Streptosporangium becharense: one gene and its partner. The main gene of each other region encodes a partner of the protein of the gene in region 2 in a complex. Links are inferred from orthologs where the notes say so. Each region holds a gene or a part of one and is shown on either strand. Other genes may lie near its edges. The genes, in order: uvrB and pcrA.

Region 1 (10,035 bases), 1.5 Mb from region 2 along the record:
ATCGTCACCTCCTTGGCCGGGCGGTGCACGCGGCGCAGGAGCTGCTCCCACTCCTTCCAGTCGACGTCGCGGAAGGGCAGGCCGAGGCGGCGCACCACGTACGCGTCCAGCCCCTCGGAGTGCAGGACCTTGGGGATGTCGTAGATGCTCGCCGCGTCGACGGCGGAGACCACCGCGTCCTCGTCGACGTCGCACATGAGGCTGATCTTGCGCTTGATCGAGGTGCCGACCGGCCGGTCGGAGCGCAGGACGATCGCGTCGGGCTGGATGCCGATGCTGCGCAGCGCGGCGACCGAGTGCTGGGTCGGCTTGGTCTTCAGCTCCCCGCTCGGCCCGATGTACGGCAGGAGGGAGACGTGGAGGAAGAAGACGTTGTCCCGGCCCACCTCGTGGCGGACCTGACGGACCGCCTCCAGGAAGGGCAGCGACTCGATGTCGCCCACGGTGCCGCCGACCTCGGTGATGACCACGTCGACGTCGGGACCGGCCATGGACCGGATCCGGTCCTTGATCTCGTTGGTGATGTGCGGGATGACCTGGACCGTGTCGCCGAGATACTCGCCGCGGCGCTCCTTGGCGATGACGTTGGAGTAGACCTGGCCGGTGGTGACGTTGGCGGAACCGTGCAACTCGGTGTCGAGGAAGCGCTCGTAGTGGCCGACGTCGAGGTCGGTCTCGGCGCCGTCGTCGGTGACGAAGACCTCGCCGTGCTGGAACGGGTTCATGGTGCCCGGGTCGACGTTGAGATAGGGGTCGAGCTTCTGCATGGTGACGCGCAGGCCACGCAGCTTGAGAAGGCGCCCGAGGCTCGACGCCGTCAGCCCCTTGCCAAGACTGGAGGCGACGCCGCCGGTGACGAACAGATGTTTGGTGTGTGCGGCGCTACGCAAGAGGGGCTCCCGTGGTCGTTACAGATCAGTCGGCACATCCTGATGAATGGCCGTAAGGTCCACGGGCTCTCAGAATATCAAACGACGCCGGTGAAGTGCCCGGATATCCGGCCCCGCGTTCCCGCCGAACCCGACCAAGCGGTAACTTGAGCCGTTATGTCACTTCGTGGTGCGGTACGGCGCGCCGTGGGCACTCTCATCCACCGTAGCTGGGCGGCGGTCCGCAGGGCCGGCGCCGTCAGCCCCGCGAGCCCCGCCGGTTACCGCTTCCGGCGGCTCGGCGAGGGCGCCTGTCTGTCGTTCCCGCCCGGAGCCATTTTCGGCGAGGCCTGGATCGAGATCGGCGACCACACCCTCATCGGCGAGCGGGTCTCCATCTCCGCCGGCATGGGCCCGGGGGTCGACCTGGGCCCGGACTCGATCGTGCGGATCGGCGGGAGCTGCTCGATCGGCCGGGGCAGCCACATCGTGGGCCATCAGTCGATCGACATCGGCGACCACGTCTTCACCGGCCCGTACGTCTACATAACCGACCAGAACCACGTCTACGACGACCCGGAGACGCCGATCGGCCGCCAGTGGCCGCGCAACAACCCCGTGGTGATCGGTTCGGGGTCGTGGCTGGGCACCGGCGCGATCATCCTGCCGGGCACCCGGATCGGCAGGCAGTGCGTGGTCGCGGGCGGGGCCGTGGTACGCGGGACGTTTCCCGACCACAGCGTGGTCGCCGGCATCCCGGCCAAGGTGGTGCGCCGCTACACGCCCGGCCAGGGATGGCTCCCGCCCCACCTGAGCGGCAACGCCGCGATCGGGGCCGAGCCCTCCGGGCCGCACGAACCCGCCGGGCAGATCGAACCCTCCGGGCCGCACGAACCCGCCGGGCCGCACGAGCCGCACGAGCAGATCGAACCCGCCGGGCAGATCGAACCCGCCGAACTACGGAATCCATGAGTTCGGCAACGGGAATACGCGAGGCCCGGGATCGATGAGGGGTCCGCGATCGTTGGGGGGAGAAGAGGACACGACGGAGGTGCGATGCTCGCGGCGCTGACCGGGCTCGGGCTCTCCACCGCGGCGGGGCTCAACGCCTACATCCCGCTGCTGGTGGTCGGCCTGCTGGCCAACTTCACCGACCACGTGCGACTGCCGCCGGAGTTCGCCTGGCTGGCCGACGGGTGGGTGCTGGGCATCATCGGCGTGCTGCTCCTGGCCGAGTTCGTGCTCGACAAGGTGCCGGTGGTCGACAGCGTCAACGACATGATCCAGACCGTCGTCCGCCCGGCGTCCGGCGGAGTGGTGTTCAGCGCGACGGAGGCCGCGGCCCGGCTGGACGGGTCGTCCTGGATGAGTGACCGCCCCTGGATCGGTTGGGTGCTGGGCATCGGGATCGCACTGGCCGTACACGTGATGAAGTCGGTCACCAGGCCGGTGGTCAACGCCGGCACGGCCGGGGTCGGCGCACCCGTGGTCAGCACGGTGGAGGACGCCGGGTCACTCGGCATCAGCCTGGTGGCGGTCTTCCTGCCGGTCCTGGTCGTCGTGGTGGTGGCGGGGCTGGCGCTGTCGGCCTGGTGGGCGACCCGGCGGATCCGCCGCCGGCGTCGCCCCACCGGACTGGGCCCGGCATGACCCGTCTCCGGCGGTTACCCCCGTCTTCTCCTCCCCCGCACCTCGACCGCGTGGTCCAGACAACCGTCGCCGGCGCTCACTGTCTGCGACCGCCGCGGCCCGGCCCCGCCCTCCCCGCACCACGGCCGTGCCCGCCCCTCTGCCGCACGGCCCCGGACTTCGTCGCCGGCCCCCTCGGCGGCCGGTTCCGGACCGTCCGGCCCCCTTGTCCCCACGGCTTCGGCACCCGCGACCACACGGGCACGCGGGATATGCTCGAAGCATCTCGTCCAGCCCCTGTCGGGAGGTGGCTCCGATCGGCGATCTGCTCATCGTCCTGCTGGTGATCCTGCTGTTCCTCTTCCTGCTGGGAGCGGCTGGGCTCTACCTGCTCGTCAAGGTCGGCAAGAAGGCAGCGAAGAAGGCCAGGAAGGTCTCCACCCGTGTCGCCACCAACATGGCGGCCATGGGCACCGGTGACGCCGCGGAGACCGAACGGATGCGCCTGGACCTGCGTCGCGAGGTCTCACTGACCCGCCAGGCCGTCGACGGCGCGCTGGGCGACGGATGGGGCCTGGGCGACCTCCCCCAGCTCGTCGCCGAGATCTCGGCGCACGCCGAGCAACTGGACGCCCAGCTCGCCCGGTACGCCCAGGAGCGGCGCGTGTCGGCCTACGTCGACCACACCGCCCTCGGCCGCCTGCGCGAGCACCACGCCAAGCTGACCACGTCCTGTGCCCGGATCCGCGCCGACCTGCGCAATGACCAGATGGCGCACACGGCCGGGAACATCGACGAGATCCAGAACCGCACGAATCTGGAGATCGAGGCGCGCCGCCGGGCCCCCGACCCGCTCGACGAGATCGACGAGCTCTACAACCGCACGATGATCAACCGCTCCCAGCCGGACGAGCTGCGCTGATCCGCGACTGATCCACGGCCGGGCCGGCACCCGGTCGAGGCGGCCTCTCCGGAGCCGGTCGAGCGGATCACCCGCGCAGACCGCTCCGCCCCCGCCGACACCCCCCGCCTGGAGCCACCGGTGGGCGAAGCCGGGCCGGGCTCCTGCCCGGCCCGGCCTCGATCCGCGTCCGTGGCGGCATTCCTGCGAAGCGGGCACGGACGGTGGCATGATGACCCCGTCGAGCGATATCTCGGGGTGTCGCCGAAGGAGAACCTTTGATGACAGCCGCCTTGCCTGAGTGGTTCCACCTGGGGCCGGAGGGCGGCTGGACCGCCGACATGCTCGATCGTCTTCCTCCCGATGCGCCCCCGCACGTCGAACTGATCGACGGGTCACTCATCACGAGGTCTCCGCAGACCGCCGTCCACATGCTCATGCTCCGGCTCCTTGAGCGTGCGCTCACCCCCCCGGACAACCTCATCGTCGTCCGGGAGATGAGCGTGACGCTCGGCATCCGGCAGCGGCCCGAACCCGACATCATGGTGGTCACGAGATCGGCGCTGACGAGCCTGAAGACGACCTCGTTCAAGCCGGAGGACGTTCGTCTTGTGGTCGAGGTGGTCTCTCCGGAGTCGGTCGAGCGGGATCGGAGTACCAAACCCATCAAGTATTCCGACGCCGGGATCAAACACCTCTGGCGTGTGGAGCAGGAAGACGATCGGCCCGTCGTCTACACCTTCGAGCTGGAACCCTCGGTCAGGGCCTATGTCCCGACCGGCATCCACCGAGGGCGACTGAGGACGGACATCGGGTTCGAGGTCGACATCGAGCTGGATCTCGAGAAGTTCATCGGCCCTTGAGTCCCGGCCCCGGCCCGTTCCTTCCGCGGGGCCGGGGCAGAAACGGGCCGGAAAGGCCCGTCAGGAGACTCCGGCCTCCCGCATGTCACGCACCTCCCGCTTGAGTTCCTTGATCTCGTCGCGGAGCCGGGCGGCGACCTCGAACTGGAGGTCGGCCGCGGCCTGGTGCATCTGCTCGGTGAGCGACTCGACCAGCGCCTCCAGCTGGGCCCGGGGCATCTCCCCCGCGATCGCCTTGGCGTGCTGGCCGACCTGCTTGGCCGCGAAGCCGGGAACGGGCGCCTTGCCGCGCGACTGCTGACGGCCGCTGCCGCCGAGGAGCTGGGCGGTGTCGGCGTCTTCCCGGGTCAGCGAGTCGAGGATGTCGGCGATCTTCTTGCGGAGCGGCTGCGGGTCGATGCCGTTGGCCTCGTTGTAGGCGATCTGCTTGGCCCGGCGGCGGTTGGTCTCCTCGATCGCCCGTTCCATGGAGGGGGTGATCCGGTCTGCGTACATGTGCACCTGGCCGGAGACGTTACGGGCCGCGCGGCCGATGGTCTGGATCAGGGAGGTCTCCGAACGGAGGAAGCCCTCCTTGTCCGCGTCGAGGATGGCCACCAGCGACACCTCGGGCAGGTCGAGGCCCTCGCGGAGCAGGTTGATGCCGACCAGCACGTCGAACTCGCCCATCCGCAGCTCGCGGAGCAGCTCGATGCGGCGCAGGGTGTCGACCTCGCTGTGCAGATAGCGCACCCGGATGCCCATCTCGAGCAGGTAGTCGGTGAGGTCTTCGGACATCTTCTTGGTCAGCGTGGTGACCAGGACCCGCTCGTCCTTCTCCGTACGGACACGGATCTCGTGCACCAGATCGTCGATCTGCGACTTCGTCGGCTTGACGATCACCTCGGGGTCGACCAGGCCGGTGGGGCGGATGACCTGCTCGACCACCTCGCCCCCGGTGCGGCCCAGCTCGTAGGGGCCGGGGGTGGCCGACAGGTAGACGGTCTGGCCGACGCGCTCCAGGAACTCCTCCCACTTCAGCGGGCGGTTGTCCATCGCGGACGGCAGGCGGAAGCCGTGGTCGACGAGCGTGCGCTTGCGGGAGGCGTCGCCCTCGTACATCGCGCCGATCTGCGGGACGGTCTGGTGGGACTCGTCCAGGACCAGCAGGAAGTCTTCGGGGAAGTAGTCGAGCAGGGTGTTGGGTGCGCTGCCCGGGGGGCGGTCGTCCATGTGGCGGGAGTAGTTCTCGATACCGGAGCAGCTGCCGATCTGGCGCAGCATCTCCAGGTCGTAGGTGGTGCGCATGCGCAGCCGCTGGGCCTCCAGCAGCTTGCCCTGTCGCTCCATCGTCTCCAGGGTCTCGGCGAGCTCGGCCTCGATGCCCCGGACGGCCTTCTCCATCCGCTCGGGGCCCGCCACGTAGTGGGAGGCGGGGAAGATGTAGAGCTCGTCGTCCTCCGTGATCACCTCGCCGGTCAGCGGGTGCATGGTCGAGAGCTTCTCGATCTCGTCGCCGAACATCTCGATCCGCACGGCGAGCTCTTCGTACTTGGGGATGATCTCGATGGTGTCGCCGCGGACCCGGAAGGTGCCGCGGGTGAAGGCCATGTCGTTGCGGGTGTACTGCATGTCGACGAGACGGCGCAGGAGCCGGTCGCGCTCGATCTCCTGACCGACGTTGAGCCGGACCATGCGGTCGACGTACTCCTGCGGGGTGCCCAGACCGTAGATGCACGACACCGACGCCACCACGATGGTGTCGCGGCGGGTCAGCAGCGAGTTGGTCGCCGAGTGGCGGAGCCGCTCGACCTCCTCGTTGATCGAGGAGTCCTTCTCGATGTAGGTGTCGCTCTGCGGGACGTACGCCTCCGGCTGGTAGTAGTCGTAGTAGGAGACGAAGTATTCGACCGCGTTGTTGGGCATCATCTCGCGCAGTTCGTTGGCGAACTGCGCGGCGAGCGTCTTGTTGGGCTGGATGACCAGGGTCGGCCGCTGGAGGCGTTCGATCAGCCAGGCGACCGTCGCGGTCTTGCCCGTGCCCGTGGCGCCGAGCAGGACGGTGTCCTTCTCCCCGGCCTTGACACGCCGCTCGAGCGCGGCGATCGCGGCGGGCTGGTCACCCGAGGGGATCATGTCGGTGACGACCTCGATGGGAGCCACCTTGCGCTGCAAATCAGTTACCGGCCTCACCTGACCCACTGTAGGCGGAGCCCCCGACAGTTCTTCCCCGGAAGGCCGCGCCGGGTTCAACCGCGCGACAAGCGAGCCGCAAGCGTCACCTACTTGACTGTTGTCGTGCGAACGCTCACCAAGCGTGATATATCGGCCTTTCGACATGCGATGACTCCGGAGGTTTGATGTCCCGGCCAAGAGAAGCCATGCAGTCCGCGCTCGCCGCGGCCCAGGCGATAGGACAGGGCGGAGACGTACGCCAGGTGGTCGGGCAGGCGGTCGAACAGCTCGCCGGGCAGTTGCCCGGGGAGAAGGGCTTCGCACTCAACGCCTCCGACTTCGTCGCCGCCCGCGACCAGGCGGCCTCGGTGGGGACGCTCATCGAGGCGCGCAGCGTGTCGCTCGGCGAGGCCGGGGAGGTCGTCAACCGCAGCTTCACCGCCAAGGGCCCGGGCGGCGAGCCGGTCCACGTCATATCTCCGGTCGTGATCCCCAAGAGCGGCACCGCCCGGATGGTCCTCCCGCTGGTCGTCCTGGCGGTGCTCGGACTGGCCGGGCTCCTCGCCACCGGCCTGCCCGACGGCGCCCGCGCGTTGTTCGGCCCGCACTACTGGGCGGTGCTCGTGCTGGCCGCGGCGTTCCTGTGGTGGCGCCGGAGCGTGGTCATGGTGCCCGAGGGCTGCAAGGCCCTCATCACCAAGTTCGGCAAGCTCGTGCAGGTCGCCGACCCCGGCCGGGTGACGCTGTTCAACCCGTGGAAGCGGGTGAGCTACATCGTCAACACCACCCGCGAGTACCCCTTCAACGCACCAATCCGCGAGGCCCCCACCCAGCAGGGCGTCAAGGCCAGCGTCGACCTCTTCCTGCAGTTCCGGATCGAGAATCCGGCCGAGTTCATCTTCGTGCTCGGCTCGGTCAGCGGCTTCCAGGCCAAGCTGCAGAACGCCATCAGCGAGGTCACCCGCTCCCTCATCTACGCCCAGCGCGCCGAGGAGATCTACGACCTGGTCGGCGAGAGCACCATGGGCATGCTGGACAGCCTCAACCAGCAGTTCCTGCCCGCCGTCCGGCTCACCGATGTGAACATCACCCACGCCGAGCCGTCCAGCCAGGAGTACCGGATGGACCTGGCCGCCCCGGAGATGATCAGGGTCGCCAAGGAGGCGTACACCTACGAGTACGAGCTCCAGCTCCGCAAGGAGCAGAACGAGGGTGACCTGGTCAAGGAGCTGGCCGGCCTGCAGGAGCAGCTGTCCGCCATCCAGGCCGAGATCGCCGGCTACCAGGCCCGGATGGACACCGCGCTGGAGCGGGCGTCCCACCAGGCCAAGGCCCAGGCCAGCCAGCGGATGGTGGAGGCGGAGTCGACCGCCAAGGCCAACGCGGCGCTGCTGGAGGCCCAGGCGCTGGACATCCGGGCGCTGAGCGCCGCGGAGGCCCCGGAGATCCTCGACTACCGCTTCCAGCAGGACCTGCTCGACAAGCTGGAGGCGGTCGCCGCCCACCTGCCCCGGGTGGTCCAGGTGGGCGAGACCACCGACATCGACCTGCTCGCCCTGGCCCGGCAGCTGGTCGGCACCCGCGAGACGCAGCTGTTCTCCGAGGCGGACATGGCCGCGATCAGGGCACGGATGGTCGAGATCGGCGACCGTGTCGAGGGACGCGCGGCCGAGATCGGCGCCCTGCTCAACCCGCCCGCCGAGGCGACCGTGCCCGACGCGACCGCGACCACCGCGACCGCGTCCGCCCCGGCCCGGGAGACGCCGGCCCCTTCCGTACGGGAAGCGGACGCCGCCGCGCGGGAGGAGATGTGAGAGGCGCATGGGCGACCGGGTCATGACAGGTGTGAAGAACGGTGCACGGCCGGCGACCGGGGAACGGCCCCGGCACGGTGAGCGGAGCGATCCACGGCGGACGAGCGGCCCGCGCGGCGGGCGAGGAAGGGTGAGCGACCGGTGAGCAGGGAGTTTTCGAAGATCAAGGAGTCCCTGGCCTCGTGGTCGGAGATCCGCCAGCTGTTGCGCGGCGGCGAGTCAGGGCAGCTGGTCCCGGTCGTGATCCCCAAGGACCGGCGGGGCTTCGCCTGGGTGACGATGCTGCTCCTGGCGCTCTACCTGGCCGGCACGGCCGTGTTCGCCGGTGGGGCGCTGGCGCTCCTGGCCGCGGTCGCCGCCGTGTTCTCCCTGGTGGTCGGCCTGGTGTGGATGTGGCGCCGGGCGATCATCGAGATCGAGGAGGGCACCACCGGCGTGCGCAGCCGGTGGGGCGCCATCGTCGGCACCCTGCCGCCCGGACGGCACTACCTGTGGCTGCCGTGGGACCGGGTGGACGCGGTGGTCGACACCTCCACCGAGATCCCCTACTCGGCGCCCATCGCCGCCTGCCCGACGGCGGAGAACGTCCCACTGAAGTCGATCGAGTTCTTCCTGAAGTTCCGCATCGTCGACCCGGTGGCCTTCGTCCGTACCATCGGCGCCGGTAACTTCGACCTGGTGCTCAGCAGCGCCGTCCAGGACGCCATCCGCCAGCGCAGCCGCCTGGTCCACACCGAGCGCGCCTACGACCTGCGCGGCTCCGACGTGGGTGACATGCAGGAGCTGCTGACCCGACAGCTGGGCCGGTACGGGGTGCGCATCACCGGCGCCAACATCCCGGACGTGCAGCTGCCCGACCAGTACCAGCAGCACCTGGCCACCCGGGAGAAGGTCGCCAAGGAGCTGTCGGCCTTCGAGCGGGAGTGGGAGCTCACCCGCAAGCGACGGATCGACACCCTCCTGATGGAGATCGAACGCGCCAAGAAGACGCGTGACGCGCGTATCGTCGAGGTGAGAGCCGCCGCCAACACCGCGCGTAAGGACGTCGCCCGCATGCTGGAGGAACACGAGACCGAGGCGCAGCGGGTGCGCTGGGAGATCGAGGCCAAGGGCCGCGCCGAGCTCACCGCGGCGGAGAACGAGGCGAAGGGGCTGCGCAGGCTGGCCGACTCCTACCGCGACAACCGCGCCGTGCTCCAGTACGAGCTGGCCCGCCGCCGGCTCGACGTGGGCGCCAAGCTGGCCGAGAGCGCCCCGCGTCCCGTCGTCGTCCGCACCTCCGGCGCCTCCGGCGACGCCTCCGCCCTGTCCACTATGCTCCTGGCTCAGATCCTGCCCCAGCTCGGCGGCACGAACGGCCAGGTCAAGCCCCCCGCACAGTCTCACTGAGAAGTCTCTATCCCCTGGGAGTCCAGATGGTGTTCCGCAAACTGATGGCCGCGTTCGGGGCCGGTGTCGAGGTCGACACCGTCCTGCAGAACTCGCAGGTCCGTCCCGGTGAGCTCCTGCGCGGGCAGGTCAACTTCCGCGGCGGCGGCTCCGACTACAAGGTGGAGGGCATCTTCATCGACTTCACCGCGGTCGTCGAGGTCGAGAGCGGTGACAACGAGTACAAGACGACCTACAGCTTCCTGCGTCAGCAGATCACCGGGCCGTTCCACCTCGCCGCCGGCGCCCCCCAGTCGGCTCCGTTCGAGATCCAGGTTCCCTGGGAGACCCCGATCAGCGCCATCGGCGGCTACCCGCTGCGCGGCATGCAGCTCGGCGTCTCCACCGAGCTCGCCCTGGCCGGCGCGCTCGACAAG
Region 2 (10,140 bases):
CCGCCGGGCACGGTCCGTCACGACGCTTCCCCCGACACGTCGCCGTACGGGCGGCAGACCTCCGCCGTGCACCGCGACATGCACATATGACGACAGGCAAGGAACCCCGATGAAGCGAATGATCGCCGTTCTGACCAGCGCCACCGCGGTGGCGCTGACGGCCTCCCTCCCGGTCGCCGCGCACGCCTCCGCGCAGGCGCCCGACCCGCTCACCGCACTGAAGAAGCAGCTCACCGCCGGCCACGGCGTGCAGTTCGTCGACACCGTCAAGACGCGCAAGGCCGGTAGGACCGAGGTCATCAGCAAGCGTGAGGGAGAGTTGCAGTTCGACGCGGCCGGGATCAGCGCGTCGGACCACACCTCCCGGCCGCGCGTCAAGGAGAGCGACCTGGAGTTCGACCTGAGCAGCCCCGAGAGCGGTTTCGGCGACGCCGAGGACGACAGGAGCCCGGAGGCCGTACAGGCCGAGGAGCAGCTCGACAAGCTCCTCAAGGGCCTGGCCGACCCCGAGCGGGTCGTCCGCGTCAAGAAGGCGGCCTACCTCTCCGGCGGCGTCTTCGGCCCGTTCCTGCCGGTCGGCAAGCCCTGGCTCCACATCCCCGAGGACACGCTCGGCGTGACCGGGTCGATCGGCCAGCACATCAACCCCGCCGAGCCCGCGACCCTCAAGGCCCTCCTCGCGAACGCCACGGTCAAGCGTCCCACCTCCTACGCCGGAAAGATCACCTTCGGCGAGCTCCACAAGGTCTCGCCGTGGTTCCGGGCCGCCATGGGCAGGAAGCTCTACGGCGACATGGCCAAGGACACGCTGAACTGGAAGCTGTTCCTGGGCACCGACCGGCTCCCCGCGAGGCTGACGACCACGGAGACCGACTCCTCGGGCAAGACGGTGGGCTTGACCGTCGACACCCGCTACACCGGCTGGGGTTCCGAGGTCTCCATCACCGCCCCGGCCGACGACCAGATCGCCACGATGAAGGAGCTGGAGGACCGCTTCCTCTCCGACAACCCCATCCCCCTGGTCACCGTGAAATGACCCTCCCGCGGGGGTTTCGCCCCGCGGTCTCCCGGGGGGCGGCCCTCCGCGCCGCCCCCTTCACGGTGAGCCGTCGCTTTCACGGCGGTCCGTCCCCCTCTAACGGGTACCGCCCTCCCCTTCAACGGGTACCGCCCTCTTCGCGGAGGCCACCCCTTCACGGAGATCTGTCCCTTTGATGGAGGTCTGCGCCTTTCACGGGGAACCAGCCTCTTCGCGGAGGGCCTCCCGGGGCGGCCCTCCGCGCCGGCGACCGCCCCGGGCGGCGTCGCTCCCGGTTTCGGGGGATTCTTGATCCGGTGTGCCGGGATGTAGGCAAGAATCTTCTTCCCTCCTCCAGACGACGCGAGGACACCTACGGGAGGACCCCTCGATGAGGCGAACGATCGCCATCCTGACCGGCGCCACCGCGGCGGCCCTGGTCGTTCCCGTGCTGGTGGCCGCGGGCCCGGCGAGCGCGCGGAGCGCCGGGAACGCCCGGGGCACGCAGAACACTCAGAACACTCAGGACGCCCGGGGCACCGCCGGAGCGGCGACCGACCCGGTGTCGGCGCTGAAGCGCCACTTCAGGCCCCACCGCGGCGTGCGGATCTCCGAGAACACGAAGATCATCGGCCGGGGCGGCAAGCAGCGGACGATCCTGACCCGACGCGACGGCGTGCTGGAGTTCGGCACCTTTGGCCCGGTGGCATCGGACCTGACCACCAAGTTCACCATGCCCACGGAGAACGGTGAGCTCAAGGGCCTGTTCGCCCCCTCCAGGACGATCTCGCTCAAGGGCGTCACCTACACCTCGGGCGGCGCCTACGCCGACGCCATGCCCGAGGGCAAGAAGTGGCTGCGCACCCGGGGTGAGTCCGTCACCCTGGTCGGCCCCGTCCAGCAGATCATCAGCATCGTCGAGCCCGCGACGCTGAAGGCGACGCTGGCGCGCACCGCCGCCAAACGCCCCGGCGGAACCTGGGACGACACCCGGACCACGGTCCACTCGGGCACGATCACGCTGGCCGAGCTCTACCGGGCCTCCCCCGCGATCCGCACGATGCTGGGCCGCAAGCCCACCGGCCCCTCCGCGACGCTCCCGGTCACCTGGAAGATCTACCTCGGCTCCGACCGGCTGGTCCGCCGGGTCGTGTCGTCGTACACCGAGTCGACCCGGGGCCTGAACAGCACCGAGCTGACCTACGTCAACGACACCCGCTACACCGGCTGGGGCATGCGATCGGCCCTCACGGCACCGCCGGCCGACCAGGTGGCCGACTTCGACGAGCTGAACATCGGCGCCGACCAGGCGGCGCAGGCGCAGAACCCGGTCAGGGAGCTCTTCGAGAACTGACCATCCGGCTGGGGCGATGCCCGGGAACCGGCCGGTTCCCGGGCATCGCCCCAGCCGCCGCGACCGTCGCACCCCCCGTCGCCCCGGCCCTCGCCGTCACAGCCCCAGCCGCCCCGGCCGTCGCAGCCCCCCAGTCGCCCCGATCGCCCCAGCCGCCGCCGGCCCCGCGCCACGCCCGCCGCGACCGCCGTGCTCCGTCGACGGCCCCGCGGGCCTTCGGACCGTCAGAGCTTCTCCACCGGCGCGTAGGCCAGCAGCAGGGTCTTCTCCCCCCCACTGCCGAAATCGATCTTGACCTTGGTCTTCTCCGCGACGCCGTCGACGGAGACGACCGTGCCGAGGCCGAAGGAGTCGTGGGTGACGCGGTCGCCCGGGGCGAGGTTGGGGACCTTCCGGCCGCCGGCCCCGCCGGGCTTCCTGGCCGGCGCGGCAGCGGAGTCACGCCGGGTGGCGGCGCCCCACGCGGTCTTCCGCGGGTCGCTGCGCCAGTCGACCAGGTCACCTGGGATCTCGGCGACGAACCGGGAGGCCGGGTTGAACGCGGGCGAGCCCCACGAGCTGCGGACGGCCGCCCGCGAGAGGTACAGCCGCTTCTCGGCCCGGGTGATGCCCACGTAGGCCAGGCGGCGCTCTTCCTCCAGTTCCTTGGGCTCGCCGAGCGAACGCGTGTGCGGGAAGACGCCGTCTTCCATCCCGGTGAGGAACACCACCGGGAACTCCAGGCCCTTGGCCGTGTGCAGCGTCATCAGGGTGACCACGCCCTGCCCGCCGTCGGCCGCCGGGATCTGGTCGGCGTCGGCGACCAGCGACACCTGCTCCAGGAACTCCACCAGCGTGCCCTCGGGGTTGGCCTCCTCGAACTCGGAGGCGACCGAGATCAGCTCGTCCAGGTTCTCCAGGCGGCTTTCGTCCTGCGGGTCGTCGGAGGCCGACAGCTCGGCGCGGTAACCGGTGACGGCCAGCACCTCCTGGGCCAGCTCGGAGGGCGACAGGTCGTCGGCCCGCACCATCAGCTCGTCCATCAGCGTGACGAACTCCCTGATGGCGTTGATCGACCGGCTGGCCATGCCCGGTGCCTCGTCGGCCCGGCGCAGCCCCTCCCAGTACGGGATCCGTTCCCGGGAGGCGAACGCCTCCACCATCGCCTCGGCGCGCTCGCCGATGCCGCGCTTGGGCACGTTGAGGATGCGGCGCAGCGACACCACGTCGTTGGGATTGGACAGGAAGCGCAGGTAGGCCAGCAGGTCGCGGACCTCCTTGCGCTCGTAGAAGCGCACCCCGCCCACGACCTTGTACGGCAGGCCGGTGCGGATGAAGATCTCCTCGAAGACGCGGGAGGCGGCGTTCGTCCGGTAGAACACGGCCACCTGGCCGGGCTGGACGCCCTCGTCGTCGGCGAGCCGGTCGACCTCCTGGGCGACGAACATGGCCTCGTCGTGCTCGTTGTCGGCGACATAGCCGATGATCTTCGGCCCGGCACCCTGGTCGGACCAGAGGTTCTTCGGCTTGCGGCTCTCGTTGCGGGAGATGACCGCGTTGGCGGCGGACAGGATCGTCTGGGTGGAGCGGTAGTTCTGCTCCAGCAGGATCGTCCTGGCGTCCGGGTAGTCGCGTTCGAACTCCAGGATGTTGCGGATCGTCGCACCCCGGAACGCGTAGATCGACTGGTCGGCGTCGCCCACCACGCACAGCTCGGCCGGGGCGACACCGCCGCCCCGGACCAGGTCGCCGTCGGCGGTGCGGAGCTCGGGACGGCCGACGATCTCCCGGATCAGGATGTACTGCGCGTGGTTGGTGTCCTGGTACTCGTCGACCATGACGTGCCGCCACCGGCGCCGGTAGTGCTCGGCCACCTCGGGGAAGAGCTGGAACAACGTCACCGTGAGCATGATGAGGTCATCGAAGTCCATCGCGCCGGCCTCGGTGAGCCGCTGCTGGTACGCGCGGTAGGCCTCGGCGAGCTTGCGCTCCAGGTGGGTGGACGCCTGCGCCGCCGCCGTCTCGTAGTCGATCAGCTCGTTCTTGAAGTTGCTGACCTGGGCGGAGAACGACCGCGGCGGGTAGCGCTTGGGGTCGAGGTTCATCTCGCGGCAGACCATCGCCATCAGCCGCTGCGAGTCGGCCTGGTCGTAGATGGAGAAGCTCGTGGGGAAGCCCAGGCGCCTGGCCTCGCGGCGCAGGATCCGCACGCACGCGCTGTGGAAGGTCATCACCCACATCGCCGCCGAGCGCGGGCCGACGAGCCGGTCGACCCGGTCCTTCATCTCCCGGGCGGCCTTGTTGGTGAAGGTGATCGCCAGGATCTCCTGCGGCTGCACGCCTCGCTCACCCAGCAGGTAGGCGATGCGGTGGGTCAGCACCCGGGTCTTGCCGGAACCGGCGCCCGCGACGATGAGCAGCGGGCTGCCGTGGTGCACGACGGCCTCGCGCTGCTGGGGGTTGAGCCCGTCGAGCAACGGGTGGGTCACGGAAGAGGCTGGGATCGACACGTCCCCTAGGTTAGAGCGGCCCGCCGACAACCGGGTCCAGCACCGTCAAGGAATGCGGACAGAGTTGGCGACGGTTGTGGTGATCGAGCGGAACCGACGATTATCCGATGATACGGAAAGGGTGCCCCATGCTCTCCGATAACGACATCCATCGTGTGCTCGTGGTGACCGCCCATCCCGACGACGTCGACTTCGGCGCGGCGGGCTCGGTCGCGCGGTTCACCGACCGCGGCGCCGAGGTGACGTACTGCGTCGTCACCGACGGCGACGCGGGCGGCTTCGACCGCGAGCTGGACAACGGCGGCATGGCCGGGCTCCGCCGCGCCGAGCAGACCGCCGCCGCCAAGATCGTCGGCGTGACCGACGTCCGCTTCCTGGGATACGGCGACGGCACCATGGTGCCCGGCCTCGACCTGCGGCGTGACATCACCCGGGTCATCCGCCAGGTCAGGCCCGACCTGGTGATCACCCACAGCCCTGAGCGCAACTACCGGTTCATCTCGCCCAGTCACCCCGACCACCGCGCGGTCGGCGCCTCGGCGCTGGACGCCGTCTACCCCGACGCGCGCAACCCGTACGCCTTCCCGCCCTTGCTCCTCGACGAGGGGCTGGAGGCGTGGACGGTCCGCGAGGTCTGGCTGTTCGGCGGCCCCACCCCCGACCACCACGTCGACGTCACCGACACCTTCGACCGCAAGCTCGCCGCGCTGCGTGCCCATGTGAGCCAGACCGGCCACCAGGACGGCTTCGAGGACTTCCTCCGGATCCGTTTCTCCGCCTTCGCCGTCGAGGCGGGCCTCGGAGAGGGCCGCTACGCCGAGGCGTTCCAGCGGGTTCCGACCGCCTGACCCCGTGGGAGCAGTCGGAGCGCCGGCCGGGGAGGCGCCGTCCCGTTGAGCGACATCGACCTGTCACCCGCCACCGCCGTCGTCGTCGTGTTGCTGGCCCTCGGGGCCGCCGCCGTCGCCCGGTCCGGCCGGCTCGGGCACGCGCCCGCCGTGCTCACCGCCTCCCTGCGCGCCGCCGTCCAGCTCGGGGTGGTGTCACTGATCATCGTGTGGGCGGTCGACCGGCCGTTCGCGGTCGCGCTGTTCATACTGGTCATGTACGGGGTGGCGAGCGTGACGGCGGGCCGCAGGATCACCCCGGGCCCGGCCGGCCGGTGGGCCGCGGTGCCCGTCGCCGCGGGGGCCGTGCCGGTGCTGGCGCTGCTGTTCGGCACCGGGACCGTCCCGCTGCGGGGCATCACGCTGATCCCGGTCACGGGCATCCTGCTCGGCGGGTGCCTGACGGCCACCGCGCTCGCGGGACGGCGGGCGCTGGACGAGCTCGCCCAGCGGCGCGGCGAGGTCGAGGCGGCGCTCGCGCTCGGCTTCTCCGACCGGGACGCGGCGCTGGAGGTCTGCCGTCCGCCGGCCTCCCAGGCGCTGGTGCCCGCGCTGGACCAGACGGGGACCGTGGGCCTGGTCACGCTCCCGGGGGCGTTCGTGGGGATGCTCCTGGGCGGGGCCGGCCCGCTCCACGCCGGGGTGGTGCAACTGGTGGTGCTGATCGCGCTGCTGGCCGCGGAGGCGGTGGCCGTGGTCGTCACGATCGAACTGGCCGCCCGGGGCCGTTTCGGCACCCGTCCCGGTGCCCGCTGACCCGTCACGGACCGCCGGTCCCAGACGGACCGCCGGTCTCGGACGGGGCGGACGGATCGGACGGGTCGGGCGGGGCGAGCCGGGCGAACAGGTAGCCCAGGGAGTTGGTCGCGAGATGGAACATCGACGGCGCGGCCAGGCCGCCCCTCCTGCGCAGCTCGGTGAAGACCACCCCGGCCAGCCCGGTGGAGACCACCGCGCCGGTCACGGCTCGCGTCACCCCCCACCCGGGCCTCCCCGGGGCGGGGTCTCCGGAGGCGAGACGGCTCAGCGCGGGGTTGGCGGTCATCATGTCGATCGCCGGGAGCACGTGCCAGAGGCCGAACAGGACCGAACCGGCGGCGGTGGCCGGGCCGGTCCCGTACGAGCGGGCGACGAGGGCGTGGAACACCCCGCGGAACCCGACCTCCTCCAGCAGGACCGTACCGAGCGGCACCTGGAGCAGCGCCTCCTCAAGGACGCGGGCCCGCGACAGGGACAGCGCCCGTTCGTCGCGGAAGAACCGGCGGGTGGCCGGAACCGAGATGCCGGCCGCGTAGACCCCGGCGACGGCGGCGGCGAGCGCGCCGCCGATCCGCACACCGCGCGAACAGCGGTGGAAGCCCAGCTCGGACCAGGAGAGCCCGGAACGGCGGGCCAGGGCGAGCAACACGCCGGTGGCCGCGGCCGAGGTCAGCGGGGCCAGGCGGGGAGCCAGGCGGTTGTTGAGCACGTTGGCCGCCACCAGCACGGCCACCGCCCCGGCCAGCGCACCGTGCTCCCCTGCGCCGGAACCCGTCGCCGAACCCGTCGTCGACCCCGCCGCCGACCTTATCGCCGACCTTGTCGCCGAGCCTGCCGTCGAACCCACGAGTGTCCTCCTCACCGCCCGCGACACCGCCACCCGCAGGTTCGAGGCTATGTGAAAAGAGATCAGCTCGCGGCGGGCCGGCGCCAGCCGGCGGGGAAGCGCATGCCGCGGCGCTCCTCGACGGTGAGCCCGCCCCAGATGCCCTCGGGCTCACCGGCGCGCAGCGCGTACGCGCGGCACTCCTTGAGCACCGCGCACCCGGCGCAGACCGCCTTCGCCCGCGCCTCGTGCTCGACCGACGGCGTCAGCGGGAAGAACAGGTCAGGGTCGCTCGTCCGGCAGGCACCCCGTGTGGCCCAGCCGATCTCCCGGACCTTTTTCCGCATGACATCACCCCCCTTGGTGGATCACCGGCCCTCAGACTAGGCGGACGGCTACACCGGGGACATCAGCCTTCCGAGGGATTCGGGGCAGCCTTCCGAGGGATCCGGTACCGCTCACCGCGGTGTATACCGGAGGACGACGTCCCGTACGGGCACCACGAGGGCACCGCGGCCGGGTCAGGGGGCCGGCCAGGTGTGCACCGGCTGGTTGGCGTGCATGTGGTCGATGTAGCGCAGGGTCATCCGGCGCAGGGCCTCGTGCCGGTCGAGGTCGCCCATGGCCTCCACCGTGTCGATCTGCCAGCTCGCGCCGGTCGTGCCCGTCAGGCAGCGCTGCTCGACGATCCCCAGCAGCCGATCCCTGACCTGCGGCGCCACCCTCCACTCGTCGAGCCCCTGGTGGGCGAGCGGGAGCAGGCGGCGCAGGATCAGCTCCGCGGCGGCCACCTCGCCGATCCCTGGCCAGTAGAGCCGGGCCTCCAGGCCGTGCCGGGCGGCGGCGTGCAGGTTGTCCTCGGCCGCGGCGAACGACATGCGCGTCCACACCGGGCGTCCGGCGTGCGGGAGGACGCGCATGAGGCCGTAGTAGAACGCGGCGTTGGCGGCGACGTCCGCCACCGAGGGCCCGGCGGGCAGCACCCGGTTCTCCACCCGCAGGTGCGGGGTGCCGTCCACGACTGCGTAGACCGGCCGGTTCCACCGGTAGACGGTGCCGTTGTGCAGGGTCAGCTCGCTGAGTTCGGGGGTCACCCCGCGCTCCAGTTCCTCGCGCGGGTCGGTCTCCTCGCACAGGGGCAGCAGCGCGGGGAAGTAGCGGACGTTCTCCTCGAACAGGTCGAAGACCGAGGTGATCCACCGTTCACCGAACCAGACCCTCGGCCGGACGCCCTGGGTCTTCAGCTCCGCCGGGCGGGTGTCGGTGGCCTGCTCGAACAGCGGGATCCTGGTCTCCTGCCAGAGGCGGCGGCCGAACAGGAACGGCGAGTTGGCCGCCAGCGCCACCTGCGGGCCCGCGATGGCCTGGGCGGCGTTCCAATGGGCGGGGAACGCCGCCGGGCTGACCTGCAGGTGAAGCTGGAGGCTCGTGCAGGCGGCCTCGGGGGTGATGCTGTCGGCGTACGTGTCGAGGATCTCCTGTCCCCGGATCGACAGGTGCAGGTCCTCGCCCCTGGCGGCGAAGATCTGCTCGTTGAGGAGCTTGTAGCGGGGGTTGGCCGACAGCGTGCCCTCGTGCACGTCGCTCTCGCGCAGCGTCGGCAGGATGCCGACCATCACCATGTGCCCGCCGACCGTGCGGGCCCGCTCCTCGGCGTGGTTGAGCCGGTCGCGGATCACCTTCTCCAGCCGCGCCGCGCCGTCCTCCTCCAGGGCCTCCGGCAGGACGTTGATCTCCACGTTGAACTGGCCGAGCTCGGTGGCCCAGTCGGGCTGCGCGATCGCCGCCAGAACCTCGGTGTTCTTCATCGCGGGCTCGCCGCGCTCGTCCACGAGGTTGAGCTCGATCTCCAGTCCGGCCTTGGGCCGGTCGAACTCGAACCTCGACTCGCGCAGCATCATCGCGAAGACGTCGAGGCACCGGCGGACCTTCTCCCGGTATCTCCGCCGGTCGTCCCGGCTGAACACCATGGCGGGTACGTCACGTCCCATACTTCGCAGAGTCGCATATAAGCCTCTGCTCGTACAGGTGCTCGTACAGGGTCGGCGCAGGTCAGACCAGGCGCCGCGCCGTGGCCCACCGGGAGAGCTCGTGCCGGTTGGAGAGCTGGAGCTTGCGCAGCACCGACGAGACATGGGTCTCCACGGTCTTGACCGAGATGAACAGCTCCTTGGCGATCTCCTTGTAGGCGTAGCCGCGGGCGATCAGCCGCAGGACCTCGCGCTCGCGCTGGGTCAGCGAGTCGAGCTCGGGGTCGATCGGCGGGGCCTCGCTGGAGGCGAAGGCGTCCAGCACGAACCCGGCCAGCCTGGGCGAGAAGACCGCGTCGCCGTCGGCGACCCGGCGGACGGCGTCGGTGAGCTCACGGCCGCTGATGTTCTTGGTGACGTAGCCCCGGGCCCCGCCGCGGATCACGCCGATGACGTCCTCGGCCGCGTCGGAGACCGACAGGGCCAGGAAGCGGACCGGGATGCCCGCACCCAGGACGCGGCGCAGCACCTCCTGACCGCCGCCGCCGGGCATGTGCACGTCGAGCAGGACCACGTCGGGCCGGAGCTCGGTGATCGCCTTGACCGCCGAGTCCACGTCCTCGGCCTCACCGATCACCTCGATGGAGTCGCCGAGCTCCGCCCGGACCCCGGAGCGGAACAGGCGATGGTCGTCGACGATCAGGACCTTGACGGGGCTCATCGGACTCCTCCGGCTTCTGTGGCGCGCGGCTTCCACGGGGTTCCGTACCACTCGGCGCGCGACATCGCCGCGGGCCGAGCCGCACACGACACCACCGCGGGCCGCGCGGCATGCCG

The links.
Region 1: the proteins of pcrA (region 2) and uvrB are in contact, whole or in part, in a crystal structure (PDB 7EGT), measured with the Thermus thermophilus proteins. The link is inferred for Streptosporangium becharense from one-to-one orthologs. Residues at the interface, in WP_096412145.1 of Thermus thermophilus: His654, Arg656, Phe657, Gln666, Asp668, Glu669, Lys680, Arg681, Leu682, Ser683, Lys685, Tyr686, Ala687; in WP_096411307.1 of Thermus thermophilus: Glu23, Leu25, Arg26, Asp27, Gly28, Glu29, Arg30, Phe31, Arg55, Glu326, Asp327, Phe328, Glu379, Ser382, Gln383, His398, Gly400, Arg401.

The regions. Positions count from the first base shown.
Region 1 is NZ_JACHMP010000001.1:1,471,356-1,481,390, forward strand. What follows is about bases 3,879-6,770. They hold uvrB (excinuclease ABC subunit UvrB), read right to left. Parts: upstream 6,435-6,770; coding sequence 4,323-6,434; downstream 3,879-4,322. Other genes in these bases: F4562_RS06305 (Uma2 family endonuclease), read left to right, coding at 3,879-4,262; F4562_RS06315 (SPFH domain-containing protein), read left to right, coding at 6,623-6,770. In the rest of the region: pyrG (CTP synthase), read right to left, coding at 1-890; F4562_RS06290 (acyltransferase), read left to right, coding at 1,047-1,841; F4562_RS06295 (DUF4126 domain-containing protein), read left to right, coding at 1,926-2,519; F4562_RS06300 (hypothetical protein), read left to right, coding at 2,806-3,420; more of F4562_RS06305, read left to right, coding at 3,681-3,878; more of F4562_RS06315, read left to right, coding at 6,771-8,230; F4562_RS06320 (SPFH domain-containing protein), read left to right, coding at 8,372-9,619; F4562_RS06325 (sporulation protein), read left to right, coding at 9,646-10,035. UniProt on the Escherichia coli protein: The UvrABC repair system catalyzes the recognition and processing of DNA lesions. A damage recognition complex composed of 2 UvrA and 2 UvrB subunits scans DNA for abnormalities.
Region 2 is NZ_JACHMP010000001.1:2,960,291-2,970,430, forward strand. Bases 2,230-5,226 are described here. They hold pcrA (DNA helicase PcrA), read right to left. Parts: upstream 4,862-5,226; coding sequence 2,597-4,861; downstream 2,230-2,596. Other genes in these bases: F4562_RS12600 (hypothetical protein), read left to right, coding at 2,230-2,372; F4562_RS12610 (PIG-L deacetylase family protein), read left to right, coding at 4,990-5,226. In the rest of the region: F4562_RS12595 (hypothetical protein), read left to right, coding at 110-1,036; more of F4562_RS12600, read left to right, coding at 1,410-2,229; more of F4562_RS12610, read left to right, coding at 5,227-5,709; F4562_RS12615 (ABC transporter permease), read left to right, coding at 5,755-6,504; F4562_RS12620 (CPBP family intramembrane glutamic endopeptidase), read right to left, coding at 6,509-7,354; F4562_RS12625 (WhiB family transcriptional regulator), read right to left, coding at 7,417-7,680; F4562_RS12630 (glutamate-cysteine ligase family protein), read right to left, coding at 7,855-9,324; F4562_RS12635 (response regulator), read right to left, coding at 9,386-10,024. UniProt on the Escherichia coli protein: A helicase with DNA-dependent ATPase activity. Unwinds DNA duplexes with 3'-5' polarity. Translocates on single-stranded DNA with 3'-5' polarity. Initiates unwinding more efficiently from a nicked substrate than double-stranded DNA.